DNA from 2 places in the Methylobacterium sp. XJLW genome. Region 2 is predicted to be linked to the other one. Evidence: riboswitches for the same ligand, from Rfam matches in the RefSeq annotation. Region 2 holds a riboswitch; the other holds the start of a gene.

Region 1 (14,490 bases), 2.6 Mb from region 2:
GTAGCGGGCCAGGGCGACGAGGAGATAGCCTCGGCTTGCAGCCTCGCCGTAGTGATCCTCGGCCAAGCGGCCCAGGGCGCGCAGCACGCGCGGGTGCAGGCCTTTCTTGGCTATCCGGCTTGGCGTGACGGCACGCCTGTCGAGCTTGAAGACGTCGCTGAGGGGCACCGCCCATCCACCAGGCCAGAGCCGTAAGGCGGCGGCCTCGATGGCCGCGTAGAGGGACGCGTTGACGACGGCCGGGTCGAGCGGCACCGGTTGCTCACCTTCGCTGAGCAGGTACGGTCGCCGCTCAGGGTCATAGGCGAGGGACTGGCGGCCGACGCGCCCGACGACGGTCCAGCCGTCCGGGCACGGCCACAGATCGTCGCGCATGTATTCTAGGCGGATATCCATGGCGCCCGGGATAGCACGGTGGCTCCGGCGCGCCAGCCGGTCCGAGCGGAAGGCGGCTCTAGCAGCCGCGCCAGCCCCTCGCGGACGGCGGCCTCGACGGAAGCGCCCAGGCCGTCCGCCTCCGCCCCGTGCGGGCGGACCTCGTGCAGGACGACGGGCTCCCCGCCGCGGCGGACGACGACCGTGGACCGGTCCGGGCCGACCATGACGCGGACCGCGACCTCGACGACCGCGCCGGCGCCGGGGCCGTCCTGGGAGGGATAGAGGGGACCGGTCATGCCGGTGCCGTGTCAGCTCGCGCCGGGACCGTCAAAGGAGCTCGCGAACGTCCCCGGGCGCCGCCGCGGCGCTCCCGCCCTTGAGGTGTCCCGGCCGGACTTGACGGCTGCCGGGGACCCTGACGCTGGCGGTCGACGGTCTTGCGGCCCGTGCCTTATGCCGGGTGTCCTAGCCTTGGCGTAGGCGGTCCCGACAAGCCTTGCGGCGTTCGCGAGGGGCCTCGGCAATCGCCTGCGCCCGCACGGGTCGAGGCGAAGATCGCCCTCGAATCGGGGCGCCGCAAGGGCCGTGTCGGAAGGCTGGGGGTGGTATCCCCGTGGTATCCCTCGTTTCCGGGATACCACCGACCCCAGCTAAGTGCCTGAAGAGATTGGAGCGGGCGATCGGGATCGAACCGACGACATTCAGCTTGGGAAGCTGACGTTCTACCACTGAACTACGCCCGCCCACATGACTGGTCCGGATCCGGCGTTGACGACGGTCGATCCGTCCGGTCCCAGGCCTTCATGTGCGCCAACCGTCTAGCAGTTCGACGGTGATGGCGTCAAACGCATGGGAACCTCTCAGAGCGGCTCCGAGTCCCGAAAAATCTCACGCGAACTGTCCGCGGCACATAAAAGGATCACGGTTCCGAGGGCGATCTTCCTTGTGCTGCCCGGCGAAGGCGCGATGGGTTCGGATACGCTTTGCGATCCGGTGGAGGCGCTGACCCGGATCACAGACTTCGCGGCCCGGCATCCGACCCCTGCATGGCCATGCGCGCGAATCAGCGCGATTTCTGTGTGCCCTGGACGGCAGTGAACTCGTCGTCTCGAAGCCGGTCGATCGCAATCCCGGCCCCGGCGCCGCCTGTCGAGAACAGCCTCCTCGTCGCGTGGCGGCTTGCTCTGGTGGCTCTCCTGGCCCCTTCGCGGTTCAGCCCGGGCCCCGCCCGCTGCGTCGGGCCGCTGGCTGCGCGTCTGACCGACGGTATTCAGGCGACGCGGGAGAGGCTGCCAGTCTGTGCCCCCTGCGTGCCGCGTGCGGAATCGTAGGCGCGATTGCGCAGAGCGGTTTCGCTGGGGAGTTGATCGATCACGTTGCCGGACGCGGGATCAACCACCTGGAAGACGATCGTGCTCGTGTCCGGGTCCTGAATGTAGCGCGCCTTACCGCCGTTTGCGCCGATGTCGAGCTTCACCGCGGGTTCGAGGGGCGCGGATGTGCTCTGGGGCACGGGGGCCTCCTGCGTCACGGCGGCGGCGGCCGTCGCGCCGAGGGCGTCGAGGCCCTGCGGCCCCGGCGTCGGGGGTGTCAGCGGACGGATCTCCATGGCCGGTCTCCTGCGATCCTGTGATCGAAGGATTGAGACGGGCGGCTGCCTAACCAGCGGTTAACGGCAGCAGGAGATCCACCGGATGGTGGCTCGCGGTCCGAGATGCGATGAACATCCCGTTAGCGTTGCGACACAAATCCGTGCGGCTTTCTCCCCGAGAGGCGGCTCGTGGCGCATCTGATCCATTCAGTCGCCACGGTACCGCGGGCCATCCCGTGTCGTCCGGAGAGCGGTTCAGGCAGGTATCTTCCGATGCTCGCCATCGCGATGCGCGCGCTCGCCGTGCAGGAGACCGGAGAGGATCGGGGAAGCGTGACCCGTTTGTCCGCAAGCCTCGCTTCGAGATCGTTGCGCGGCTCCATGCCATCCACGGACGCGCCCGTATCATCGTGATCGCATGCGCAGCCGCAGTGCTGCATCCGGTGCCCATTTTCAGGCTCGGGATACCCGCTTGCTCAGCAAGGCCGCGTCGGGCGCCAACGGGGCACCTGACAGGAAGCGCCTGCGACTGGAAGCGCTCCGCTCTGTCCAGGCGGATCAGAGAAGGATTTGCGCCCCGATCATCGAACTGGGCACCCCGCGGGCCGTCGGCATCGCCGCGGATCAGATGCGTGCGGCGATGCGCGGTACCAATGGCGCCCGACCCGGAGCGGTCCTCGACATCGAGGCCCCGTGCGGTGGAACGCCGGGGCGGAACGGCGGCACGCCCGCATCCGGATCGGACCGGGCGTGCCTTGGCCTCACTCGGCGGCGTCGACGTAGAGCTTGCCGCCCTCGGCCAGGAACTCCTCCGACTTGGCCCGCATGCCGGCTTCGGCCTCGGCCTTGGACATCGCGGGCGACGCGCCCACGACTTCGCCGGCTTCCTCCATCGCCAGCACCTCGGCGCGCAGATCCTGGGTGATCTTCATCGAGCAGAATTTCGGCCCGCACATCGAGCAGAAATGCGCGACCTTGTGGGCGTCCTTCGGCAGGGTTTCGTCGTGGTAGCGGCGGGCCGTATCCGGATCGAGGCCCAGGTTGAACTGGTCCTCCCAGCGGAAGTCGAACCGGGCGCGGCTGAGCGCGTCGTCGCGCAGCTGCGCGGCCGGGTGGCCCTTGGCGAGGTCGGCGGCGTGGGCAGCGATCTTGTAGGTGATCACGCCGGTCTTCACGTCGTCCCGGTCGGGCAGGCCGAGATGCTCCTTCGGGGTGACGTAGCAAAGCATCGCGGTGCCGAACCAGCCGATCATCGCGGCGCCGATGCCCGAGGTGATATGGTCGTAGCCGGGGGCGATGTCGGTGGTCAGCGGGCCGAGGGTGTAGAACGGCGCCTCGCCGCACTCCTTCAGCTGCTTCTCCATGTTGACCTTGATCTTGTGCATCGGCACGTGGCCGGGGCCCTCGATCATCACCTGGCAGCCCTTGTCCCAGGCGACCTTGGTCAGCTCGCCCAGCGTCTCCAGCTCGCCGAACTGGGCGGCGTCGTTGGCGTCGGCGATCGAGCCCGGGCGCAGGCCGTCGCCCAGCGAGAACGACACGTCGTAGGCCCGCATGATGTCGCAGATCTCGTCGAACCGCTCGTAGAGGAACGATTCCCGGTGCCCGGCCAGGCACCAGCGCGCCATGATCGAGCCGCCGCGCGAGACGATGCCGGTGACGCGCCGGGCGGTCAGCGGCACGTGGGCGAGACGCACGCCCGCATGGATGGTGAAGTAGTCGATGCCCTGCTCGGCCTGCTCGATCAGCGTGTCCTTGAAGACCTCCCAGTCGAGCTTGAGCGGGTCGCCGCCGACCTTCTCCAGCGCCTGATAGATCGGCACCGTGCCGATCGGGACCGGGCTGTTGCGGATGATCCACGAGCGGATGTTGTGGATGTTGCGGCCGGTGGACAGGTCCATGACCGTGTCGGCGCCCCAGCGGATCGACCAGACGAGCTTCTCGACCTCGTCGGCGGCCGAGGAGGTCACGGCCGAGTTGCCGATATTGGCGTTGATCTTGACCAGGAAGTTCCGGCCGATCGCCATCGGCTCCAGCTCGGTGTGGTTGATGTTGGCCGGGATGATCGCCCGGCCGCGGGCGATCTCGTCGCGCACGAATTCGGGGGTGATGAAGGGCGGGACCGAGGCCCCGAAGCTCTGGCCGTCGGCGAGTGCGGCCTCGGCGCCCGCAAGCATCTTCTCGCGGCAGACGTTCTCGCGATGGGCGACGTAGATCATCTCCTCGGTGATGATCCCCGCGCGGGCGAACTCGTACTGGGTCACCCTCTGGCCCGGGGCCGCCTTGCGGATGGTCCGCTCGGCGGGACAGGGGGCCACGAGCTTGTCGCCCGCGAAGCCGTTATCCTCGGGCTTCACCGCCCGCGGGGCGACGGCTGCGTAGCCGCGGGCCGCGATCCAGCGCTCGCGCACGCCGGGGAGGCCGGCATTGAGGTCGATCCGCGCGTCGGTCTCGGTGTAGGGGCCCGACGGGTCGTAGACCCGCACCGGTTCCTCCTTCGGATCGGAGAGGACGATTTCGCGGTAGGGGACGCGGATGTCCGGCCGTCCAGCCGGGCTCGCATAGGCCTTGCGCGATCCGGTCACCGGACCCGTGGTCACGGTCTCCGGGCTGCCTTTCACGTCCTTGGGGAGAACGGGTGCGTTCATCGTGGGCCTCTACTCGTGCTGGAGCAGTCCGGTCCACGCGATGGCCGAGATGAGATGGGGCCGCGCGACATGCGACCGCAGGTTCCCGTCCCTCCGCCGGTATGAGCCGGATCAGGTTCAAGGGTCAGGGCAGCGTGCCCAATCTCAGCCCCCTGCGGGGCTCCCCTCGGAACGGTTCCAGACTCAGGCGCGCGGACGGCTTTGTCAATGCTGACCGGGCGCCCTAGAAAACACATCCCGAAAACCGTTCGATCGAACGCATCCGCTTCTCAACCCCACGGCCTCCCCCGCATCGCATGCGACTCCTCGCCGGCCTCCTGCTCGCCGTGCTCCTGCTCTGCGGGTTGGCCTGCGCCGCGCTCGCCCTCGGACAGCGCCGCTTCCTCTATCCGGGCGCCTTCAGCCCGCCGACACCCTGGCCGGTGCCGCCCGGGGTCGCGACGATCACGGTCGCGACCTCGGATGGCGAAACCCTGCACGGACTGTGGCGGCCGCCGCGGCCGGGCTGCGGCGTCATCGTCAGTTTCCACGGCAATGGATCCCGCCCGGAACCGCACGCGGAGCGCTTCGCCGCGGAGCCGTGGCGGGCGCGCGGCTGGGGTCTGCTGACCGTGGCCTATCGCGGCTATCCCGGCTCGACCGGCAGCCCCAGCGAAGACGGCCTGATCCGCGACGGCCTGGCGGCCGTGAACGCCGCGCGGGCACAGGCGCCCGATGCGCCGATCCTGCTGCACGGCCATTCGCTGGGGGCGGCCGTCGCGGTCGCAGTCGCCGAACGGGTGCCGACGATCGGGCTTTACCTGGAGGCCCCGTTCGACTCGATGATCCACACCGTGCGGCTGCATGTCCCGCTAGTCCCCATCTGGCTCCTGCGCGACACATACCGCTCGGACACGCGCATCCGTGGCGGAACTGCGCCGGTTCTGATCGTGCAGGGACGCGACGACACGGTGGTGCCGCTCAAGTTGGCGCAAGGCCTCGCCGCAGCAGCCGGCCCGCGGGCGCGGATCGCCGTGATCCCGGGCGACCACGTGTCCATCCTGGGGGGGCGGGACCGAGAGGCCGAGGCGATGTTCAGAGAGCGTGTCGGTCCGACCTGCCCGCAGCCGGTCGATCAGCAAGGATAGGAGAGGGGGGCGCGTGGTCGGACGGCGCTCGCAGCGCTGGAGCGCCGAGGATCCGGACGCACCGGGTGCGCAGGGCTGGCCCGAGCCGGTCTGCCCGCTCTGTGAGCGCCCGATTCCACATCGCGCTCGCTCCAGCCTCCATCACCTCACCCCGAAGCTCAAGGGCGGAACCCATCGCGGTACCGTCCGCCTGCACCAGATCTGCCACTCGGCGATCCATGCACGCTACAGTGAGGCCGAGATCGCCAAGCGCCTGGCCGATCTCGAAGCCCTGCGGACCGATCCGGAGATAGCCCGCTTCCTCGCCTGGGTGCGCGGCCGGCCGGACGATTTTCACGCCGCGACGCGCATGACCCGCGCGCGGCGGTCGGCGCGGCGCAAGGTCTGACCGCCAGCGTTTACCGACCGTTCGTCACATCCGCAGGTTGCGGCGATCACGTTCATCGCCGTCAACCCAAACGGGTCCAGGATCCCTTCGATCGCGAGGGTGGGACGATGGCCGGGGTCGGGGATACGGGTGATCGGCTCGCCTGGGTCGATATCGCCAAGGGGATCTGCATCCTCCTGGTGGTCATGATGCATTCCGTCACGGGCACCGGCGACGCTATGGGCGGGGAAGGTTTCCTCCATCCGGTCGTGGCCTTCGCGAAGCCGTTCCGGATTCCGGACTTCTTCCTTTTGTCCGGCCTGTTCATGGGGCGGGTGATCGACCGCGACTGGCGCCTGTTCTCCGACCGCCGGGTGGTCCATTTCGCCTATTTCTACCTGCTCTGGCTCGTGATCCAGTCGGCCGCCAGATACGGCAAGATCGCCGGCGATGACGGCCCCACGGCCTTCGCGGCGCATCTCGCCCATGCCCTGATCGAACCCTACTCGACACTGTGGTTCATCTATCTGCTCGCGGTGTTCTCGGTCGTCACCAAGGCTCTGCGCCGCGTGCCCGACGCCGTGCTGCTCGCCGGTGCCGCCGTGCTGCAGATTGCCGACATCCGCAGCGAGTCGACCCTCATCGAGGAGTTCTGTGCCCGATACGTCTTCTTCGTCGCCGGCTATCTGTTCGCCGGCCGCATCTTCGCCCTCGCGGACGCGGCCCGGCACCGGGTCCGGCTCGCCCTGTGCGGCCTCGCCGCATGGGCGTTCGTGGAAGGTTGGCTCGCGCTGACTCCGTCGGGCCTTCCGAATCACCCGACCCTCGCCAGCCTGCCGCTGGTGAGCCTCGCCCTCGGCGCCGCCGGTGCGCTCGCGATCGTGGTGGCGGCGTCGCTCCTCGGCCGCGTCGGGGGGCCGATCGCCGAGGCGGTCCGAACCTGCGGGCAGCGCTCGATCGTGATCTATCTCGCCTTTTCGCTACCCATGGCGGCGACCCGGGAGATCCTCGTGCGCACCGGAGCCATCGCCGATATCGGACTTGCAAGCCTCATCGTCATGACCGTGGCGGTGCTGCTGCCGCTGGTCCTGGAGCGGCTGGTTCGCGGCACGGCGCTCGATCTGCTGTTAGTGCGGCCGCGCTGGTGCCGGCTCGTGGGGTCGGAGTCCCGGACCCGCCCGGTCCTGCAGGCGACCTGAGACGGGCGGCTTCAGCCCTCGAAGGCGATGCCGATCCGGCGGCTGCGCCGCCATGCAACGGCCGCCGCGCGCGGCTTGGCGCCGGCGCTCACGCGGAGCGGGAAGCGGTCCGGCACCACATGATCGCCGTCGACCTCGATCTGGGCGCCGACCTCGGTCGCGTCCCAGACCAGGCAACTGACTTCGCCGCCGTCGAGCAGGACCGCGCCGAAGGTGAAGGCGTTCTTCCGGAAGACGCCGCGGCGATTCTCCCTCATCGACTCCCCCATCCGCACCCGCGGGTCCGCGGAGACGATCTCCGCGGTCCGGGACGATGCCGGATGGGGGTTAACAGGGCAAATACGATCCCTTGCCTGCGCTCTCAGATCGAGATCAATAGTCGTCCGGATCACCCCTGTAGCGGCGCGGCCCAGGCTCATAGTCGTCGTCGTACGGGCGGCGTGCGCGCGGCCGGTCGTAGTCGCGGCCATAGCGATAGGCTTCGCGCCGGTCGTCGTAATCGTCGCTCCGGTACCCGCCACCGCCGTACCCGCCACCGCCGTACCCGCCACCGCCGTAGCCGCCACCGCCAGAGCCGCCCGCAGTGATGCGCGGTGCGTACCAGCAGCTCTTCGCCTGGCCCGGTGCGGGATCGCCGAAGGTCTGGCTGTTGCAGGGCACGGCGCCGCCCTGAGGAAACGGCCGACCGTTGGTCCGGCCGGGTACGCCGTAATAGACGTTGGTCGCGTAGGGCATCCGGCAGACGCCGCCTTCCTGGGCGCAGCCGACCAGATTCACCGTGTCGAGCTGATAGGCCCGGGCCGGTGCGGGCATCACCGTGCCGGCTCCCAGCGTGATGGCTCCGAAGGCCAGAGCGATCCGAATCTGCACGTCCCCGATTCCCCATTGCGTCGCGGTCCGCGTGCCGAATAATCCGGTCGGCGGCTTCCGGCCAGCGGCCGCGCTCGCTATGGCGTCGCGCACGGATCTGTGCGGGCTGTTTTGGCACCGCCATGACGATGATCGGGCGGAGCCACCCGTGGTCGAACGGGATAGGGCGCCCCAGGAGGCCTTGATGAGGGATGCGTCCGCGCAGGAGCTTCTGTTGCTCAGCGCGCTGCAGGAATGCCGGATCCAGCTCGACGCGGCGCGCAAGGACGAGGCCGCCCGCGCCGCCGTCCGGGAGGAGCTGGAGGCTGCCCTTCGCCGCGAGGCGGCGCTCTCGGCGGTGGTCGCCGAGGAGCGCGAGCGGACGGAGGCCGTCCGTCTCGTGCTTCAGGCGCTGCTGATGAGCATCGGCTGGTTCGGCCTGCGCCGACGCCTGTTCCGGTCGCGCATCGCCCGGCTGGGCCGTGAGACGCCGGACTCAGGTCCGCAATCGGCCCGCCATTCCGTGCTGCTCGCGGAGGCCCGACGGGTGCTCGGCGCGCCGGCCGTCCAGCCCCCTGCCCAACGCTAGGGCGTATCGGCGCGCGGGATGAGGAACGGGCGCCGAACGCTTCGATAACGGCCCCTTAAACCGCCGCATTTAGCGTGCGGAAACCGTCCTGCGGCGCGCCCGACAGACGCGCTGCGGCGGAACATTCGTAGACGGGATGCATGGCCAAGGGTCGGGGCAGGATTGAGCCGAACTTCGACGTGCCCGAGGGGCGTGTCCGGGATCGCGGCGAACTCGATCTGCGCCTGTCCCGGGAGGACCGTCCCGGGGGGGCAGGAGACGGCGTGGCGAAGCGATCGGGCGGCGGAGGAGCGCGGCAGCCGAACAAGGCGCCGCCGCGGACCACCGGGCGGACGAAGGCCTCGGGTCGCGGCCGACGCCGGCGGTCCTGGCTCGGCCGCATCGTTTACGGCACCGTCGTCCTCGGTCTCTGGGCGGTGATCGGGCTTGTCGGGCTCATCGCCTACCACGCGTCGCAATTGCCGCCGATCGACCAGCTCGCGGTGCCGAAGCGGCCGCCCAACATCGCCATCCTGGCGAGCGACGGCTCGCTGCTCGCCAATCGCGGCGAGACCGGCGGCCGGGTGGTCTCGATCAAGGAGCTGCCGCCCTACCTGCCGCGCGCCTTCGTGGCGATCGAGGATCGGCGCTTCTACCAGCATTTCGGCGTGGATCCGGTCGGCATCCTGCGCGCCATCGGTCAGAACCTGACCCGGCGCGGCGTCGCGCAGGGCGGCTCGACCCTGACGCAGCAGCTCGCCAAGAATCTGTTCCTGACGCAGGAGCGGACCGCCTCGCGCAAGATCCAGGAGGCGATCCTCGCGCTTTGGCTGGAGCACAAGTACACCAAGGACGAGATCCTCGAGCTCTACCTGAACCGTGTCTATTTCGGCGCCGGCGCCTACGGCGTCGAGGCGGCCGCGCAGCGCTATTTCGGCAAGCCCGCCAAGGAGGTGAGCCTTGCGCAGGCCGCGATGCTCGGCGGCCTCGTTCAGGCGCCGTCGCGGCTCGCTCCGAACCGCAACCTCCCGGCCGCCCAGGCCCGCGCCGCCCAGGTGCTCGCCGCGATGCAGGAACTCGGCTTCGCCGCGCCGCAGGACGTGAAGGTGGCGCTCGCCCAGCCGGCGAAGCCCACCAATGCCCGCGGCGGCGGTTCGGCCAATTACGTCGCAGACCTCGTGATGGACGTGCTCGACGACTACGTCGGCAAGTTCGACACCGACATCACGGTCCAGACGACCGTCGATCCCGTCCTCCAGGCCGCCGCCGAGAAGGTGCTCACCGACGAGCTCAACGCCAAGGGCGCGCGCTTCAATGTCGGCCAGGGCGCGCTGGTCTCGATGCGGCCCGACGGCGCGATCCGGGCGCTGATCGGTGGGCGCGACTACGCCCAGAGCCAGTTCAACCGTGCCACGACCGCGAAGCGCCAGCCCGGCTCCTCGTTCAAGCCCTTCGTGTACCTCGCTGCCGTGGAGCACGGCGCCACGCCCGACACGGTCCGCGAGGACGCGCCGGTCCGGATCGGCAACTGGGCCCCGGAGAACTACTCGCACCGGTACGAGGGGCCTGTCACCCTGCGGACGGCGCTCGCCCATTCGCTCAATACCGTCGCGGTGCGGCTCGGCCAGGAGGTCGGCCCGAAGACCGTGGTGCAGACCGCCCAGCGGCTCGGCATCACCTCGCCGCTCCAGGCCAACGGCTCCATCGCCCTGGGCACGTCCGAAGTGACGCTGCTGGAGATGGTCGGCGCCTACGGGGCCTTCGCCAACGGCGGCACCGGCGTGATCCCCTACGTGGTGACCGCCGTGAAGAGCCAGGGCGGCAAGGTCCTGTACAAGCGCTCCGACAACGGTCTCGGCCGGGTCATCGATGCCAATGCCGACGGCATGATGAATGCGATGATGCACGAGGTCTTCGTCAGCGGCACCGGCAAGAAGGCGGACATCCCGGGCTGGGACCTGGCGGGCAAGAGCGGCACCACGCAGGACTACCGCGATGCTTGGTTTATCGGCTTCTCGGGCAGCCTCGTCACCGGGGTCTGGCTCGGCAACGACGACGGCGAGCTGACCAAGAAGGTCACCGGCGGCAATCTGCCGGCGGAGATCTGGAAGTCGTATATGACCCAGGCGCTGAAGGGGCAGACTCCGGTCCCGCTCCCCGGCCTCAACCGCTGGCGCAGGCAGCCGGAGACGACCGCCTCGGTGGCGAGTGCCGCGCCGCCTGCACCGGGCGGGCTCCTCGGGCAGATTCTGGGCGAACCGGAGGCACCCGCGCCGCGCCAGTCCGCCCCGGCACGGCGCGCTCAGAAGGATGACCGCAACTTCATCGAAAAGCTGTTCGGGATCGGCGACTGACGCCGCCGATCGGTGACGGCCCGGCGCTCGCCACCCCATCGCGGGCTTGATCGACGGTGCTCGAAATCCGGCTGACCGCTGACTTGAAGCGGCAGCACTTACAGACCTGGTGCCGATTGATCAATATTGGCGCAAATCGGACGCTTCTTAATTCATAAAATAACTCCTTTTTCAATATTCGGGACTCAGAATTCGGGTCGATAGCAAGTCCGCTCTCCGGTTGCCGGGGCCGGCGGCAACCCGATCGAGCCCATGGTCCCGCGCGCGACTGCCACAGCGATCCGAGTCCACCTCGCCGATCGCGCCTCGCGTCTGATCGCGCTGGGGGGCACGTGCCTGCTGCTCTGCCTGACGCTGCTCGGGGTCTATCTCTGCCTCGATCTGCGCGATGTCGCTTGGCACAATGCGCGCCGCAACGCCGCGAACCTCCTGGCCGTGATCGAGGAGGGGGTCGGCCACAGCCTGCGGGTTTACGATCTCTCCCTGCAGAGTTCCGCACGCTTGGCGCACCGCGCGGATATCATAATTCTGGACCCGGAACTCAGACGCTTGGCCGTGTTCGACACCGCCGTCGCGGGCTCCGGTCTCGGCCCGATCACCGTCACGGATGCGGCGGGTGATGTCCAACTGACGAGCGATCCCAACCTGCAGAACCGGCCCAACCTGAGCACGCTGCCGGAATTCCAGATCCACAAGTCCAATCCCGATGCGGGTCTGATCCTCACTGGACCGACTCAGTCCCGTCTGACCGGGGAGCCCATTATCCGCATGACCCGGCGGATCCAGACGGCAGACGGCTCCTTCGCGGGGATCGTGTACGGATCGATCAGACTCGCGCATTTCCGGGCGCTCTTCGACCGGCTGCGCTTCGATGACGGTATCGCCCTGAACGTGTTCCATCGGGACGGGACGCTCCTGATCCGCGCGCCGGCCCGGCCGCAACTGCTCGGGCAGAGCATCCGTGCAAGTCCGGCCCATGCGTTCTATCAGGCGCATGCCCGCGGCGAGTTTCAGGGACGGTCGGCGTTGGACGGCGTAGACCGGGTCTACAGCTTCGCGAATCTCGACGACCTACCGCTGATCGTGACGGTGGCTACGGATGTCGACAGCATCCGCGAGGTCTGGATCTATAAGGCGGCGATCGTTGGTATCCTCATCCTCAGTCTCTGCGTCCTCACCTTCGGGCTGACGATTCTGCTTCACCGGGAGGTGGGTCGCCGGGCGGCTGCGGAGGCCTCCACGCGCGAAGCGAATGCTGCGCTCGCGGTGCTCGCCCGGACCGACGGCTTAACCGGGCTGCCGAACCGGCGCAGCTACGACGAACACTTCGCCGTGGAGTGGACCCGTGCCGCGCGACTGCGGACTCCGTTGGCCCTGATGATCGTCGATGCCGACCACTTCAAGCAGTTCAACGACCGCTTCGGCCACCAGCGCGGCGACGAGGTGCTCAAGGCGGTGGCGCTGTGTCTGCAGCAGACGCTCGATACCGGCGGCCTGAGCTTCCGAATCGGCGGCGAGGAATTCGTCGCGCTGCTGCCGGGACTCGATGCGACGGCGGCGGGGGCGGCGGCGGAGCGCATCCGCCGCGCGGTGGTGAGCCTCGGGATCCCCCATGCTCCGGACGTCGGCGGCAGCGCCACGGTCAGCATCGGCGTGGCCTCCGCCGATCCGGCCAGCGGGGATCCGCCCGATGGCCTCTTCACGGCGGCGGACGCGGCCCTCTATGCCGCCAAGAAGGCCGGCCGCAATCGGGTGCGGGCCGCACCGCCGCCTGCCCCCCCGACACTGGCGATGCGGGCCTGAGCCGGCCCGCGGCTCAGAGCATGGGCAGGATCCGGGGACGTGGCCCCCGAGGGAAATGCGCGTCGATCAGGGCGATCTCGGCCGCACCCAGATGCAGGTCCGCCGCGCCGGCATTCTCGATGGCCCGGTCCGGGCGACCGGTCTTCGGAATCGTGAAGGTGCCGGGCAGCCGGGTCAGGAAGGCGAGGGCCACGGCGTAGGGCGTTGTCCCATGGCTCCGCGCGATGCCCGCGAGGACGCGGCCGCCAGCACTGGCCGGATCGGGAAAGTCGCCGCTGCCGAAGGGCGAGTAGCCGACCATCGCGACGCCGTGCTTCTCGCACCAGGGCAGCACGGCATGCTCGATGGCCCGCTCGTTCAGATGGTAGAGGACCTGATTGCAGGCGATCCGGTCCGGCCCCGCGATGGCGAGGGTGCGATCGAGATCCTCGACGTCGAAATTGCTGACACCCCAGGACAGAATCTTGCCCGCCCGGCGCAGATCCTCGAAGCCCGCGATCGTCTCCTCGAGGGGGTGCTGGCCCGGCCAGTGCAGCAGATAGCTGTCCAGCCGATCCGTCCGCAGGCGTCGGAGCGAAGCCTCGCAGGCCCGCGCCACGCCGCGGCGCGTCGCATTGCCAGGGACCACCTTCGAAACGAGGAAGACCTCCTCGCGGCAATCCGCGATGGCGGCGGCGACGATTGCCTCCGCGTCGCCGTACATCTCCGCAGTGTCGATATGGGTCATGCCGGCGTCGATTCCGGCCCGCAACGCGCGGATCGCATCCGTCCGGTCCGAACTGTCGATGTGCCACGTGCCCTGGCCGATGACCGGGACCGAGACGCGCATCGCGCCGAAGCTCCTGGCATACATGGCAGCGCTCCCTTTTCGCTGTCACAGGGGTTGCTGACGGCGATCCGGTCGGGATCGGGCCGCCGACGTGTCATGGGTCCGCCGTTCAACTCCCCGGCACGCCTTACTCGCGCCATCTTGGGGCGTTGAGCAATGGCTGGCGGCCTTCCGCGACGCTAAACTTTAGGCCCAGGCTCGAGGTCAGGCTGCGCGGGTATGCCGAGCCTGCGCCTCCCGCAGGGCGCCGCCGCGCCCGGCCACGCGACACCCGGTCCGTCAGTGGCCATGCTGGAGATGTGTCGATGCTGCCGGCCCATCGGATATTCTGGGGTCTGATCCTGCTGGCGGCGGCCGGCGCGGGGTTGCTCTACAACATCATCTTCGCGGCTGGCGCCTCTCCCCTCGCCGGATTCACCTACGGCCTCTGCATGGGTGCCACGGTGCTGGCTTTCGACCGCGGGCTGATCCTGGCCGGCCTGCAGACGCGGATCCGCCGCCTGCCGGCGTGGCTCTACGTGCTGGCCGCGGAACTCGCCTACGTCCTGATGATCATGGCGGGCAACGCCCTCGGCGGCTTGGTCGTCTGGGCCTTCGCCCTGACACCGGACGATCTGCCGACCGCGACCCGGATGACCGCGCGGGTCCTCGCCTACGCCTTGGCCGTGTCCGGCCTCCTCGTCTTCGTGATCCGGATGCGCGATCTGATCGGCGGCGAGGTGTTCGTGAACTTCATGATCGGCCGCTACCACAAGCCGGTGGCGGAGGAGCGGATCT
Region 2 (14,490 bases):
TCTTCGAGTATGCCGTATTCGTAGACCCACGGATTCAGGGAAATCCCCTCGCTCGGAAGTTCGAGTGCCAGGCCCGCCTCCGCGTATCGATATCCGTCCGCGAACCGCTTCCTCAACCGGCAGAACCGACTGGCCCCGTGGCGCGCTTCCGCCCGCGCGGGGCGGACGGAGGTCGCGCGCTCGTAGAGCTGCAACACCCTGTCCTCCGGCTCATCGAGGCGCTCCGCGTTCACAGCGGCCATCAGCAGATTGTAATAGATCTCCTCGTCCCATCCGCCCAGCTCTGCTCGTTTCAGAAAGCATTCGAGAGCTTTCCTGTATTCTCCAGCAGCATTATACGTTGTCCCGAGGTACATCGTGTATCGGGCGATCATGTGGGGATCGGTCTCGACCGCCAACGCCTTCTTGAGAACGGCGATATCCCGCGCGTCCGCCGTGGTGTCGCGGTGACGGGCGCCGTCATCACCCCGGCGCATCGCGAGGGGAAGGACCGGTGTCTCGGAGACGCCGGGGCAGCTGAGAAATTCGTGCAGGACGCCCCGGTAGCGCCAGTTTTCCCGGCATCTGACCAAATGGGTGCGCCAGTATCGCGTCTGCTCGTCGATGATCTCGAACCGATAGCCGGGCGCATGCAACTTCGGCATCGTGAAGTCGGCCGGGATGACCAGCTCATCATCCGCATCGATGATCAGAGCGTACTGCGCGTGACGCCGCGCGAGTTTCAGGGCCTCGTTCCGATTGAAGGCAAAATCGACCCAGGGGCGCTCGACCAGGGCCCCCGGTATGTCCGCGAGCGCGGCACGGACAATATCCTGTGTTCCATCCGTCGATCCAGTGTCAACGATGATCCAATGATCGATAATCGGACGAACAGAGTCGATGCACCGACGGATCACGTGGGCTTCGTTTTTCACAATCATCGATAAGCAGATCGTGGATTCGCGATTCTTCATCCTGAAGCCGCCCCGTCATGCACTCACGCCTCGAACGCGCAGTCATCACGGCTACTAGCACCACATCAGCGCATTCACAAAACGACCGATTGCTCCATGACAATTCTGATTGATCGGCGTATTTGCAGCTTTATCGGGGTCAAACTCAGAAATATTCAAACACAATAACCTAATATCTATAAATTAACCGGGAAAGATTGAATTATTCAACCGGTCGGGGACCATCCATCATCGGGCCGTCCGTCGCCTGCGCACCGAATATTTTCCGCGCAGGATCGGCCGCGTGATCGACCTGGTCCCGCAGCCGATCCCGGGGAGACGGGCCGCGCCAGCCGCCGTTGGCGCACCGCGACCCTAGAGATCGGCATGGGCGTTCGGGCGTTTCAGCCCCTCAGAGTCATCGTGCTGCCGGACACGCCGAAATCGCGCAGGCGTCTGAGGAATGACATGCCCAGCAGGCTGGTGGACAGGAGCCCGCGCGGGATCACGACCGCATCGACGTCTCGCACCGTGATCGATCCGATCTGCACGATCGCGATCCGGATCGGCGCCACGCGAACCGTCCCGTTCGCGGTGTTCCAGACGCGCGTGAAGTCGGACGCAGCGACCTGGATCCCGATCCGCGCGGCATCCTCCTCGGAGAACGCGCAGGCGCTCGCCCCGGTATCCACCATCATCGGCAGTGAACGGCCGTCCAGCAGAGCGTTGACGAAGAAGTGGCCGTTGCGGCCAGCCTGGAGGGCCACACCGGCGGCGGCACGGCCTGCGAGATCCGGCTCCGGCGGCGGTGCGACGGCGAGCGCGACCGGCGCCGCCCGCATGCCGTCGCGCACCTTCAGGACGGCCGTGACACCGAGAAAGCCGAGCATGCAGATCAACAGGATTGTGCGCACGCAAATTCGCCCGTGACGTGGAGTGCCGGCGCCCGGAGGAGGTCCGGGATCCCGGCGATCAGATCCCAGACGCGTGAAGGGATGGTGCGCGCCGCCTATCGCGACCGCTGTCCGCGCGCCGATTCCGGTCCGCTTGGTGTCTGGACTGTCACCGCGACCCGCGGATTGTCACGGGAATGATGCAGGGGCGGCGGCGCGGGGTTGACCGACACAAGCCGTGACGCCACATCTGCGTCTGTTCCAGGGAGATCCCCGGCAAGGGGCTGAGAAACCGCTGGCACGTCCCTCAGGACCTGCGGCGCGGAAATCCTTCGAACCTGATCCGGCTCATACCGGCGTAGGGATTGGACCGCGGCCGCCCGAAAGGCAGGCCACAGCTTCTGGCAGAAGCGCACGGCCCGCTCCCCGCGACGGCAATCCGCGGAGATGCCTGTGCCCTTCGACCGACCTGCCTCACCGATCGGCCGCCGCCGCAATCCCGAGGGCGTCGTCGCGCCCGCCGTCCTGCCGGCGCGGACCGACGTCGCCGTCATCGGCGGCGGGCTGATCGGTCTGTCGATCGCGTGGCGGCTCGCGCGGGCCGGCCGTACGGTGACCGTGCTGGAGCGGGAGACGATCGGCGCGGGCGCGAGCCTCGCGGCCACCGGCATGCTGGCTCCGGCCGCCGAGCACGAGCCCGGCTCGGACCCGCTTCTGCCGCTCGCCCTGGACTCGCTCCGGCTCTGGCCCGGCTTCCGCGACGCCCTTGAGGCCGAGTCCGGCCGAACCATCGACTATCGGGCCGACGGCACCCTGGTGCTGGCGGTCGGCCGCGACGAGGTCGAACGCCTGCGCTTCCGCTACGACCTGCAGCGCCGCTCGGGACTCGACGCCACCTGGCTGCCGGGCAGCGAGGTGCGGCGCCTGGAGCCCGGCCTGCGCCCCTCCGTCACCGCCGGGATCCACTGCCCGCTGGACCATCAGGTCGATCCCCGTCTGGTCATGGAGGCCCTCAACGAGGCTTGTCGCCGGGCCGGCGTGATCCTGGTGGAGCGGACCGCCGTCACCACCCTCGACTGGTCGGGCGGCCGCGTGACCGGGATCCGCGCCGCCGACCGCGTCGTCGCCGCGGAGACCGTCATCCTGGCCTCCGGCGCATGGAGCGGGGAGGGCGGTCTGCTCCCCGACGCGCTCGCCCTTCCGGTCCGCCCGCTGAAGGGCCAGTCCCTGGCGCTGCGCACCACCGCCCGCACCGGCACCCTCGCGCGGATGGTCTGGACCGAGCAGGTCCACATGGCGCCGAAAAGCGACGGCCAGCTCATCGTCGGCGCGACCGTGGAGGATTGCGGCTTCCGGCCCGGCGTCACCGCGGGCGGGCTCTACGCGCTGCTGGAGGGCGCCCGCCGGGTGCTGCCCGGTATCGAGGAGATGGAAATCGAGGCCGTCTGGAGCGGCTACCGCCCGACCTCGGACGACGACGCGCCGATCCTCGACACCATCGCACCGGGCCTCGTCGCCGCCACGGGGCATCACCGCAACGGCTACCTGCTCGCCCCGGTCACCGCCGAGGCGATCGCCGCGCTGGTGTTGCACGGCGCGCTGCCCGAGGTCGCCCGTCCCTTCACCCGCCTGCGCTTCGGCCAGCCGGACGCGCTGAGGGCCTCGGCATGAAGCTCGTCGTCAACGGTGAGCCGCGCGACTGCGCGGCCGAGACGGTGGACGCGCTGTTCCGCCTCGAGGCCGCGGAGAGCGGCATCGAGAGCCCGCAGGGCGTCGCCATCGCGCTGAACGGCCGGGTGCTGCGCCGCCGCGACTGGGAGGAAACCCGGATCGCGGAGGGCGACCGCGTCGAGATCGTTCGCGCCATGCAGGGAGGTTGAGCATGGATCAGACCCATACGCCGCTGCGTCCCGAAGGTGGGGATGACAGCCTGACCATCGCCGGCGTGAGCCTGTCGTCGCGACTGTTCATCGGCACCGCCGGCTATCCGACGCAGGCGATCATGCGCGACGCCGTCCAGGCGAGCGGCGCCGAGGTGGTCACCGCCTCGATCCGCAGGGTCTCGCTGCAGGGCCACGGCTCGGACACGGTCAAGATCTTGAAGGGCAAGCGCTTCCTGCCGAATACCGCCGGCTGCGAGACGGCCCGCGACGCGATCATGACCGCCGAACTCGCCCGTGAGGCGCTCGACACCAACTGGATCAAGGTCGAGGTGATCGGTGACCGGGAGACGCTCTACCCGGACGTGATGGAGCTGATCGAGGCCTGCCGCCATCTCGTCGATGACGGCTTCGTGGTGCTGCCCTACTGCAACGACGACCCGATCGTATGCCAGCGCCTGGAGGATATCGGCTGCGCCGCCGTGATGCCCATGGGCTCGCTGATCGGGTCCGGGATGGGCATCGCCAACCCGGCCAATCTCGAACTGATCTGCCGCAGGGCGAAGGTGCCGGTCGTGGTCGATGCCGGGATCGGCACCGCCTCGGATGCGGTGATCGCCATGGAACTCGGCGCCGCCGCCTGCCTGATCAACACCGCGGTGGCCAAGGCCGACGATCCCGTGCGCATGGCCCGCGCCATGGGCCGGGCGGTGGAGGCCGGACGCGACGCGTATTGCGCCGGGCGCATTCCCCGCCGCGGCCGGGCCGAGCCATCGAGCCCGCAGCTCGGCCTCGTCGGCTCGTGAGGGCGCTGCCGTCGCCGCTGCTCGCGGTGACGGACCGGCACGGACATCCACGGCCGCTCGCCGAGACGGTGCAGGCGATCCTCGATGGCGGCGGGCGCTGGATCTGGTTCCGGGATCGCGATCTTGAAACGGACGCCCGTCGGCACCTCGGCGAGGCCGTGGCAGAGCGCGTGCGCGCCGCGAAGGGCGTCCTGACGGTCGGCGGTGACGTCGCGTTGGCGCGCGCCCTCGGGGCCGACGGCGTCCATCTCGGCGGCGGCTCGGGACCGGAGGCCATCGCGGCGGCGCGGGCGGCGCTGGGAGAGCGGGCGCTGATCGGCGTGTCGGCCCATGCGGCGCACGAGGTTGCCCAGGCGGCGTCGGCCGGTGCCGATTACGCCACCCTCAGCCCGATCTATGCGACCGCCAGCAAGCCGGGCTACGGCCCGGCGCTCGGCCTCGCGGGGCTCGCGGCGGCCTGCGATCGCGAGCTTCCGATCGTGGCGCTCGGCGGTCTCGACGCGGACCGAATCGGCGGATGCCGGGCCGCCGGGGCGGCGGCGGTCGCCATCATGGGTGGGCTGATGCGAGCGCGCGAGCCGGCCGAGGCCGCGCAGGCCGTCCTGAAGGCCTGGAGCTTGGCCCATCGCGCCCCCGCGTGAGGGGCGCAACCTGGTCGGCGCACGGGCCTCGCGACCGGCACGGACCCGGGGCCCTTTGCTCCGCTCGGAACGACGGGCGGGGCGATATCAGCCGCGAGTCCGCGCGGACACGGCGCCGGATTGGATCCTCGCGCAAGCCCTACGCGCAAGCCCTATTTGTCCGCCGGCCCGTAAGGCGGCCGCGGGATGGCCCGATGCGCGGCCCGGAGCGCCGCCGACCAGCGCTCGCGCAGGTCGTGGAAGTAGCCCTCACCAGCCTCGATCCGGTGATTCACTTCCAGCGTCAGCGCGTTCCGGCGAACCAGGGCGATGTCGATCGGCAGCCCCACGCCGAGATTCGACCGCATGGTCGAATCCATCGAGACGAGGCTGACCTTGAGGGCGTCGTACAGCTCGGTCGTGTATCTCACCGCCCGGTCGAGGATCGGCTTGCCGTACTTGTGCTCGCCGATCTGAAGGAAGGGCGCATCGGTGCTGCACTCGATGAAATTGCCGGCCGAATAGATCAGGTACAGGCGCATCTCGCCATTCCCGATCTGGCCGCCGAACAGCAGCGAGATCGAGAACCGGATGTTGGCCGCCTCGAACCCGTCCTTCTCGATCGCCCGCACCCGTCGGATGGCCCGGCCGATCAGCTGCGCGGCCTGGAACATGGTCGGCGCTTCGACGAGCTTCTGCGGCGGCTCGTCGTCCTCCTCGCCGGGCACGCCCTCCTGGAGCATGCTGAGGACAGACTGGGTGATCGAGAGGTTACCGGCCGAGGCGAGCATCATCACCCGCTCGCCCGGCACGTTGAAATGGTGCAGCTTTCGGTAGGTCGAGATATCGTCGAGCCCCGCATTGGTACGGGTGTCGGCGACCATCACCAGCCCTTCCTCGACCAGGACACCGACGCAGTAGGTCATTGTCTTCGGATTCTCCTACGGCCGGCGGACCGGTGTCTGAACGATCAGGATTGGGCGGCGGTCCTGCCTTGCTCGACCCGGAGCTTCACGTCCAGTGTTTCCGTGCCACCCCCCGTGCGGCTGCCGCGGATCGGGGCTGCGCCGAGATAGTCCAGGCCCGTTGCGACGCGGATGTAATTGTCCGAGGGGCTGACGTCGTAGCACGGATCGAACGCCACCCAGCCGAGATCCGGCACCAGGGCCTCGACCCAGCCATGGGGCGCCTCGACATCCGCCTGCCCGTCGTCCCGGGCCCGGTAACCGGCCACGTAGCGGGCCGGGATGCCGATGTGGCGGGCGGCGGCGAGGAAGACGTGGGCGAGATCCTGGCAGACGCCGCTCCCGGCCGCGAAGGCCTTGGCGGCTGGAACCGCACTGGAGGCGGGGCCGGGCTCGTAGGTCACCGCGCCGCGGACGGCGCCCATCAGCCTGTGAAGGAGAGCCAGAACCGCACCGTCGCCCTCCGCGGCGACGCGTTCCGCGAAGGCGTGCAGCTCGGGGCTCGCCGCGCACAGGTCCGTGTCGCGCAGGAAGAACTGATCCGGCAGGCGCTCCACAGTGCCGCGCACGACACCGTTCGTGTCATCGGTATCGACCTCGCCGGTCACGCGGATGGTGAGGGCGTCGGCCGGCTCGTCCGGGGTGAACCAATGGACGACATTGCCGAACCCGTCCTCGCGGGCGGTGAGCCGCCCGTCGATGGTGGTGTCGATCCGCCACGTGCGGACGTATTGGCCGTCATGATCCCGGGGCGTCAGCCTCAGGACCTGCACGAGCCCGCGGGCCGGCTGCTCGTAGGTGTAGATGGTCTCGTGAACCACGCGGATGCGCATGCGCTGTCCTGTCCGTCTCGTTCAGCCGACCAGATACTGCTTGGCGATCGCCTCGCCCACCCTGTTGTTCTCGGCAATGAACGCTTCGACGAATTCGTGCAGCCCTGAGGCGAAGACTCGGTTGATATCCTCGCCTTCCAGTTTCGCCAGCATGTTGCCGGCGAGCCGCTGGCTCGGGCCCCGGCGCCCGTAGGCGTCGGCGATGAGATCCAGGTACTCGACGATCACGCCGTAACAATTGGCGAAGGAGCGCGGCATCTGCTTGTTGAGCATCAGCAGGTCGGCCACCAGCAGCGGCTTGACGCTCTCGCGATACACCCAGTGATAGGCATTGAACGCCGAGACTTCGCGCAGGATCGTGGTCCACTGGAAGTAGTCGAGGCTGCCGCCCACCGTCTCGTCGTGCGGCAGCAGGATCTGGTACTTCACGTCGAGGATGCGGGCGGTGTTGTCGGCCCGCTCGATCGCCGTGCCGAGCCGTGTGAACCAGAAGGCGTCGTTGCGCAGCATCGTCCGGAAGGCCGAGCCATCGAAGGTCAGCGAGACGGTCTTCACCCAGTCGAGGAAGCGGCCGAACTCGTCGCGGTTGAGGTCCTTGCCGGCGTAGTTGCGCAGCTCCAGCCACGCGCCGTTGATCGCGTCCCACATCTCGGTGGTGAGCGCCGTGCGCACCGAGCGGGCATTCTCGCGGGCCGCCTCGATGCAAGAGCGGATCGAGGACGGGTTGTGCGGGCTGAAGGCCAGAAAATCGCAGACCGTGTCGGCGTTCACCGCACTGTAGTGCGTCTTGAACGCGTCCGGGTCGCCGGCAGAGGCGAGGGCGGATTCCCACTCGTTGCTCCCGCCGCCGCCGTAGCTCGTCGGCAGCGAGGCGAAACGGTGGGCCGCATCGAGGATACGGGCGACGAAGTCGGCCCGCTCCACGTAGCGCGAGAGCCAGAAGAGATTGTCGGCAGTCCTGGAAAGCATCGGTCTTCAGCCAAGTCGTGCGGACCACGGTGTCCGCGCCTCGGAACGTCCGGACGTCGCGGACCTTAGGCGTCGAGCACCCAGGTGTCCTTCGTGCCACCGCCCTGGCTGGAATTGACCACCAGGGACCCTTCCTTCAGCGCCACCCGGGTCAGACCGCCCGGCACGATCCGGATCTTGTCCGCCCCGCACAGCACGAAGGGCCTCAGGTCGACGTGACGGGGCGCAACGCCGGAGGCCACGAAGGTCGGGCAGGTGGAGAGCGAGAGAGTCGGCTGGGCGATGAACCCGTCGGGCGCGTGCTTGAGCTTTCGGGCGAAGTCGTCCAGCTCGCGCTTGCTGGCGTGCGGGCCGACCAGCATGCCGTAGCCGCCCGAACCGTTGACTTCCTTGACCACCAACTCGGAGAGGTTGTCCATCACGTACGCGAAAGCGTCCTTCTCGCGGCAGCGATAGGTCGGCACGTTGTGCAGGATCGGCTCCTCGCCGGTGAAGAATTTCACGATCTCCGGCATGTAGCTGTAGACGGCCTTGTCGTCCGAGATGCCGGTGCCGACCGCGTTCGCCAAGGTGACGGAGCCGCGCTCGTAGGCGTTCATCAGGCCGGGCACGCCGAGCACCGAATCGGGCCGGAAGACCAGCGGGTCGAGGAAATCGTCGTCTAGGCGGCGGTAGATCACATCGACCTTTCGCGGCCCCTCGGTGGTGCGCATGTAGACCACGTCGTCCTTGGTGAAGAGGTCGGATGCCTCCACCAGCTCGACGCCGAGCTTATCGGCCAGGAACGAGTGTTCGTAGAACGCAGAATTGTAGCGGCCTGGCGTCAGCAGCACGACCGTGGGGTCTCGGGTCGTCGAGCCCGGCGCGAGGCTGCGCAGGGTTGCGAGCAGGGAGTCCGGGTAGTTCTCCACCGGCGCGACCCGGTGCTTGGAGAACAGGTCCGGGAACAGGCGCAGCATCACCTCCCGGTTCTCCAGCATGTAGGAGACGCCCGACGGGATCCGGGCATTGTCCTCCAGGACGAAGAAGTCGTTCTCGCCGGTCCGCACGATGTCGATGCCGGCGATGTGGACGTAGAGGTCGTGGGGGACCCGGAAGGACCGCATCTCCATGCGGTAATGGGCGTTCCGGTAGACGAGATCGGCCGGGATGATGCCGGCCTTGATGCACTCCTGGGCGCCGTAGATATCCTTCAGGAACAGGTTGATGGCGGTGACCCGCTGCTTCAGCCCACGCTCCAGGAAGGCCCATTCCGGCTTGGTGATCACTCGGGGAATGATATCGAACGGGATCAGGCGCTCGGTCGATTCGTTGTCGCCGTAGACCGCGAAGGTGATGCCGATCCGGCGGAACAGAAGCTCGGCCTGGCTGCGACGGGTGTTGAAATGCTCGGGCGGCGTGGATTCCAGCCAGGCCTTGAGCTGGCCATAGGCGTCACGGACGGCAGCCGGATCGGACGCGCCGATCCCGTTCATCTCGTCGAAGGCCGTCACCGCCATCTCACTCCTCCCGTACGCTCCCGCTTCTGAGGCAAGAGGCGCGCCATTCATTCATGGCTATATCCGCAGGCGATAACGCTCAAGGCGGCCGGAGGATCAGATGAGCTTCAGGCCTTTCAGGCTAGCGTGACCGTTGCGGCCGAGGATCACGTGATCGTGCACCACGATCTTCAGCGGCGCCAGGACGGTCACGATCTCGCGGGTCATCGCCACGTCGGCGGCGGACGGGGCCGGATCGCCGGACGGATGATTGTGGGCCAGGATGATCGCAGTCGCCGACAGTTCCAGCGCCCGGCGGGCGACCTCGCGGGGATAGACCGGCGTGTGGTCGACGGTGCCGCGCCCCTGCACCTCGTCCGCGATGAGGTGGTTGCGCTTGTCGAGGAACAGGATGCGGAATTCCTCGCGCGGCGCGAACGCCATGGTGGCGCGCAGGTACTCATGCAGCGCGCTCCACGATGCCAGAAGCGCGCGCTCGCGGATCGCACCGCGGGCAAGCCGCCGGCCCGCGGCCTCGATCACCTTGAGGTCCGAGGCGACCCCGGCGCTCACCCCTTCCACCTCCAGGAGCCGCGCCGGCTCGGCGCTGACCACCTCGGCGAAGCTGCCGAACCGGGCGACCAGCGCCTTGGCGAGCGGCTTCACGTCGCGCCGCGGGATCGCCCGGAACAGGACGAGTTCCAGCAATTCGTAATCGGGGAGCGCGTCGCCGCCGACCGTCGCGAACTTCTCCCGCAGGCGGTCCCGGTGGCCGTGGTAGTGCGGCGGCTCCTTCTCCACGGACGACGGGACGGCACTGTCAGCGAACAGCCCCGCCTCACCCTCGTCCGGCCCCGGCGCCACGGCCGGTCAGGCCGCCGGGTTGACGGGCTGGTGCAGCCCCTTCGGCGAGACCGTGAAGATCTCGACGCCGGTCTCGGTGACGCCGACGGTGTGCTCGAACTGGGCGGAGAGCGAACGGTCGCGGGTCACGGCGGTCCAGCCGTCGCCCAGCACCTTCACGGCGGGGCGCCCGAGATTGATCATCGGCTCGATCGTGAAGAACTGGCCGGGCTTGAACGGCACGTCGTAGCTCGCCTCGACGTAGTGCAGGATCGTGGGCGCGTCGTGATAGGTGCGTCCGAGCCCGTGTCCGCAGAAGTCGCGCACCACCGAGCACCGCTCGCTCTCGGCAAAAGATTGGATCGCCCGGCCGATGTCGTTGGTCGAGCCGCCGGGCTTCACCGCCGCGACGCCGCGCATCAGCGCCTCGTAGGTGATCTCGCACAAGCGCTGGGCCTTGCGCGGCACCTCGCCGACATAGGCCATTCGGCTCGAATCACCGTGCCAGCCGTCGAGGATCAGGCAGATGTCGAGATTGACGATATCGCCCTCGCGCAGGGGCTTGTCGTTGGGGATGCCGTGGCAGACCACGTGGTTGATCGAGGTGCAGATCGACTTCGGATAGCCGCGATAGAGCAGCGAGGCCGGATAGGCGCCGTGATCCATGGCGAAGGTGTAGGCGAGCTTGTCGAGTTCCTCGGTGGTGACGCCGGGCTGCGTCGCCTCCATGAGCAGGTCGAGGGCCTCGGCGGTAAGGCGCCCGGCCCGGCGCATGCCCTCGAAGCCCTCGGGACCGTGAATCGGCGGTTCCGGGGCGCGGCGCGCACCCTGCGCACTGGCCTGTTCCTGCTGCATGGTCGGGACTTTTTCGCGGCGTCGTCAATCGGGCGTCGCTCTATGTACGGTGCGGCGCGCTGGAGGCCAAGCCGCGTCCGATGCAGGAGGAGCGAGGCTTGCGCCGGCTGCGGGGCTGGCGGCATAAGCGGCCGCGAGGCGCCCGGGCGCGCGCGGGCAGATTCGCCGCGCGATCGGTCACGGGGCAGGCGAGGGCCGGATGGCAGGCAAGGCGGTACCGCACTTCCACAACGAGCCGGGCGTGCCGGTGATCACCGTGGGCGTGAAGGAGTTCATGTGCATCGGCGCGCTGCCGCCGTTCGACCACCCGCACGTGTTCCTCGACATGGGCGCCGACAACGAGATCATCTGCCAGTACTGCTCGACGCTCTATCGCTACCGGGCCGGCCTGAAGGCCGACGAGGCGGAGCCGCAGGCCTGCGTGTGGCGGGACGACGCCAAGCTCGCGGCGGAGTAGGCGCCGCCCCCCGTGCCCTCTGACAGGCCATCTCTGCGGATCGGGATCGTCGGTGCCGGGATCGGCGGGCTGACGGCGGCTTTGGCGCTGTCGGATGCCGGCCATGCCGTGACGGTAATCGAGCGCCGGACCGGCTTCAGCGAGGTCGGGGCCGGGATTCAGATCTCGCCCAATGCGAGCCGGGTTCTGGCCGGCCTCGGTCTCTCGGCCGCCCTGCGCCGGGCGGCGAGCGAGCCGCCGTCGGTGGAGATCCGGGCCCTCGACAGCGGCCGCCGCATCGGCAGCGTGGCGCTCGGCGCGCAGGCGCAGGCGCGCTTCGGCGCGCCCTACTACGTCATCCACCGCGCAGACCTGCAGACCCTGCTCCTCGACGCGCTGCGCAGTCGTTCGGCGATCCGACTGATGATGGGCCGCACCGTGACGGCCGTCGCCCAGACACCGTCCGAGGCCGCCCTCACCGTCGAGGGCGCGAGCGGTGCCCAGGATGTCGCCTTCGACCTCGCGATCGGTGCGGACGGGATTCGGTCGCGCCTGCGCGCCCATCTCGATTCGGCGCCGCTTCGCCCGAGCCAGGCCGCAGCGTGGCGGGCACTGATCCCCACGGAGGCGGTACCGGAGGAGTTGCGCGGCGCCGCGACCGGGCTCTGGCTCGGCCGCGGCCGGCACGTGGTGCATTACCCGGTGCGGGACGGCCAGTTCCTCAATGTCGTGGCGGTCGTTCCCGAGGCGGTGAGCGACGAGGGCTGGGGCCGCCTCGGGGAGCCGGCCGTCCTGCGCGGGCATCTGCGCGGCTGTGCCGGGCCGCTGCGCGACCTTCTGAGCCTTCCGGATTCCTGGCTGGTCTGGTCGCTCGCCGACCGGGCCGTGGCGCGTCCGCTCGCTCGCGACCGGGTCGCGCTGATCGGCGACGCCGCCCATCCGGTCCTGCCCTACCTCGCGCAGGGGGCGGCCCTGGCGATCGAGGATTCCGCAGTCCTGACGCGTGCCCTCGCGGACCATGCGGATGTGCCGGCGGCGCTCGCCGCATTCTCGGGCGCGCGGACCGGCCGGGTGCGACGCGTCCAGAAGGCGGCACGGAGCAACGGCCGCACCTATCATGCCGGCGGCGTGGTGGCGCTCGTGCGCAACGCCGTGATCGCCCGGCTCGGCCCGGACGGCATGCGCGACCGCTACGCCTGGCTCTACGGCTGGACGCCCCCCGCTTGATCGGGCCCGCCGCCCCCGCTACCGAGGGCGCATGCGGACGTGGCGGAACCGGTAGACGCACGAGACTTAAAATCTTGCGGCCGCAAGGCCGTGCGGGTTCGAGTCCCGCCGTCCGCACCACCCCGCCATCGCGACGCGCCCGTCCGTGCGGTCGCAACCGGTTCGCAGCCCCGTGAAACCCAGCCCGCGCACCGCCCGTCGGACCGGCGCGCCGGAGGAGAATGGCGTGGTCTACGTGCTCATCATCATGCTCGCCGGCTCGGGCTCCGCGATCGGATCGGTCGAGTTCAACAGCAAGCAGGCCTGCGAGGCCGCCGCGAAGCAGATCGCCGAAGCGGAGCGGCCCTATGGCGGGGCCTCCCCGGTCACCGTGTGTGCGCCGCGGGGTTGAGACGCCTGCGGCGCGGGTCGGCCGGGATCGTTCGCATTTGAGCGATCACCGAAACCGGCTCTTGTCGTCTCCCTGCCAGGATCGCCCGCGGGGAGATTCCGGCATGATCGACGCCCTTCAGACCGCCACGACCGGCATGACCCGGGCCACCGACCGGCTCGGGAAGGCGGCCGAGACCATCGCGGCGAGCGGTGCCCCGGTCGGCGACACGGCTCTGCCGCCCGCCGCCCAGGTGGATCTCACGAGTGCCGCCGCGGATCTGGTCGGGTCCAAATCGGCCTTCGCGCTCAATGCCGCGGTGGCGCGCACCGCCGACCGCATGATGGGCCAGCTTCTCGATATCAGCGCCTGAGGGCGGGCAGGGCGAGGCAGGCCAGGATCGCGGCCGCCGCGAACAGCAGCGCCACGCCGACGAGCCGATAGGCGACCACACCCACCAAGCCGCCGCCCAGGAAGGCGCCGACGGTCAGCAGATACAGCCGTAGCCGCACCGGATCATGCGGCTTCAGCCGATCGGACGCGGATGCGTCGCGGTCCAGCCAACGCGCGAGCTCGATCCCGATATCGGTGATCATGCCGGTCACGTGCGTGGTCCGTACCCGCGCCTCGGAGATCTTGGTCACCGCCGCATTCTGGAGACCCAGGATGAAGCTCAGGCCGAGGACCAGGCTGTGGCTCCGGACCGGCTCGGCAAGCGGCAGGACGAGCAGGCCCACGGCGACGAGGAGGAACGCCTCCGCGCAGACGCTGTAGGCATATGCGCCGGGACCGGCCTTCCGGCGGCGGCACCGGATCATCAACGTCGAGGTCGTTGCCCCGAGCACGAACAGGACCACGAGCAGGCAGGCCTGCGCGGCGAGGACGAGATCGCCCGTGCCTGTGCGGTCGGAGATCGCCGAGACGTTCCCGGTCATGTTCGAGGCGTAGAGGCCGACCGCGTCGAACCCGGCGGTGTTCAGCGCGCCGGCCACACCCGCGAGCGACAGGGCGAGCGCCCTGTCGGCCGCCGGGCTGCGCGTCTCGCCTTCGTGGACCAGCATGGAAGCGTCGGTTGAGTGTCGCAGGCCGAATCGGCCCGATGCCGCCGCCGTCTTAAGCCACGCGCCCGGGCGCCGTCACGGCACCCGGAGCGCCCCTGGGCTCACTAAAACTCACCAGCCGCGATAACCGTAGCCGCCATCCCAGTCACCGTGCCAGTGGCGGGCGGGGCCGTAGCCGACAGGAACCCGCTCGTACGTCACGGTCCGGCGTGTGGCGTAGACCGGCGCATCCTCCTCGTAGACGCGGTAGACCGGGGCCGGCCGTACCGCCACCGGGGCGGGGGCGTAGCCGTAATCGGCATAGCCATAGCCGTAACCGGGC

What was found. A riboswitch is a leader RNA that binds a small molecule or an ion and turns the genes downstream of it on or off. The one in region 2 is predicted to bind thiamine pyrophosphate.
Positions count from the first base shown of each region.
Region 1: it holds a riboswitch for thiamine pyrophosphate, as region 2 does, so the genes downstream of both, thiC (phosphomethylpyrimidine synthase ThiC) here and thiO (glycine oxidase ThiO) in region 2, are expected to answer to the same signal.

Region 1 covers NZ_CP016429.1:3,504,660-3,519,149, forward strand. The annotation lists gene A3862_RS16240 (hypothetical protein) at 1-375, opposite strand, end outside; gene A3862_RS16245 (hypothetical protein) at 381-674, opposite strand; tRNA gene A3862_RS16250 (tRNA-Gly) at 1,047-1,121, opposite strand; gene A3862_RS16255 (hypothetical protein) at 1,649-1,987, opposite strand; gene thiC (phosphomethylpyrimidine synthase ThiC) at 2,731-4,617, opposite strand; TPP riboswitch at 4,689-4,794, opposite strand; gene A3862_RS16265 (alpha/beta hydrolase) at 4,914-5,744, shown strand; gene A3862_RS16270 (restriction endonuclease) at 5,758-6,132, shown strand; gene A3862_RS16275 (acyltransferase family protein) at 6,240-7,310, shown strand; gene A3862_RS16280 (pilus assembly protein PilZ) at 7,322-7,567, opposite strand; gene A3862_RS16285 (hypothetical protein) at 7,683-8,180, opposite strand; gene A3862_RS16290 (hypothetical protein) at 8,365-8,748, shown strand; gene A3862_RS16295 (transglycosylase domain-containing protein) at 8,889-11,081, shown strand; gene A3862_RS16300 (sensor domain-containing diguanylate cyclase) at 11,334-12,884, shown strand; gene A3862_RS16305 (aldo/keto reductase) at 12,898-13,737, opposite strand; gene A3862_RS16310 (adenylate/guanylate cyclase domain-containing protein) at 14,019-14,490, shown strand, end outside.
Region 2 covers NZ_CP016429.1:6,146,761-6,161,250, reverse strand. The annotation lists gene A3862_RS28605 (glycosyltransferase) at 1-953, opposite strand, end outside; gene A3862_RS28600 (TIGR02281 family clan AA aspartic protease) at 1,337-1,846, opposite strand; TPP riboswitch at 2,080-2,208, shown strand; gene thiO (glycine oxidase ThiO) at 2,273-3,496, shown strand; gene thiS (sulfur carrier protein ThiS) at 3,493-3,705, shown strand; gene A3862_RS28585 (thiazole synthase) at 3,708-4,511, shown strand; gene A3862_RS28580 (thiamine phosphate synthase) at 4,508-5,152, shown strand; gene A3862_RS28575 (peptidase) at 5,305-6,057, opposite strand; gene A3862_RS28570 (transglutaminase family protein) at 6,102-6,929, opposite strand; gene A3862_RS28565 (alpha-E domain-containing protein) at 6,951-7,898, opposite strand; gene A3862_RS28560 (circularly permuted type 2 ATP-grasp protein) at 7,964-9,397, opposite strand; gene radC (RadC family protein) at 9,494-10,207, opposite strand; gene map (type I methionyl aminopeptidase) at 10,247-11,074, opposite strand; gene A3862_RS28545 (zinc-finger domain-containing protein) at 11,274-11,531, shown strand; gene A3862_RS28540 (FAD-dependent monooxygenase) at 11,544-12,737, shown strand; tRNA gene A3862_RS28535 (tRNA-Leu) at 12,771-12,857, shown strand; gene A3862_RS31240 (hypothetical protein) at 12,910-13,128, shown strand; gene A3862_RS28530 (hypothetical protein) at 13,232-13,480, shown strand; gene A3862_RS28525 (YoaK family protein) at 13,470-14,168, opposite strand; gene A3862_RS28520 (hypothetical protein) at 14,280-14,490, opposite strand, start outside.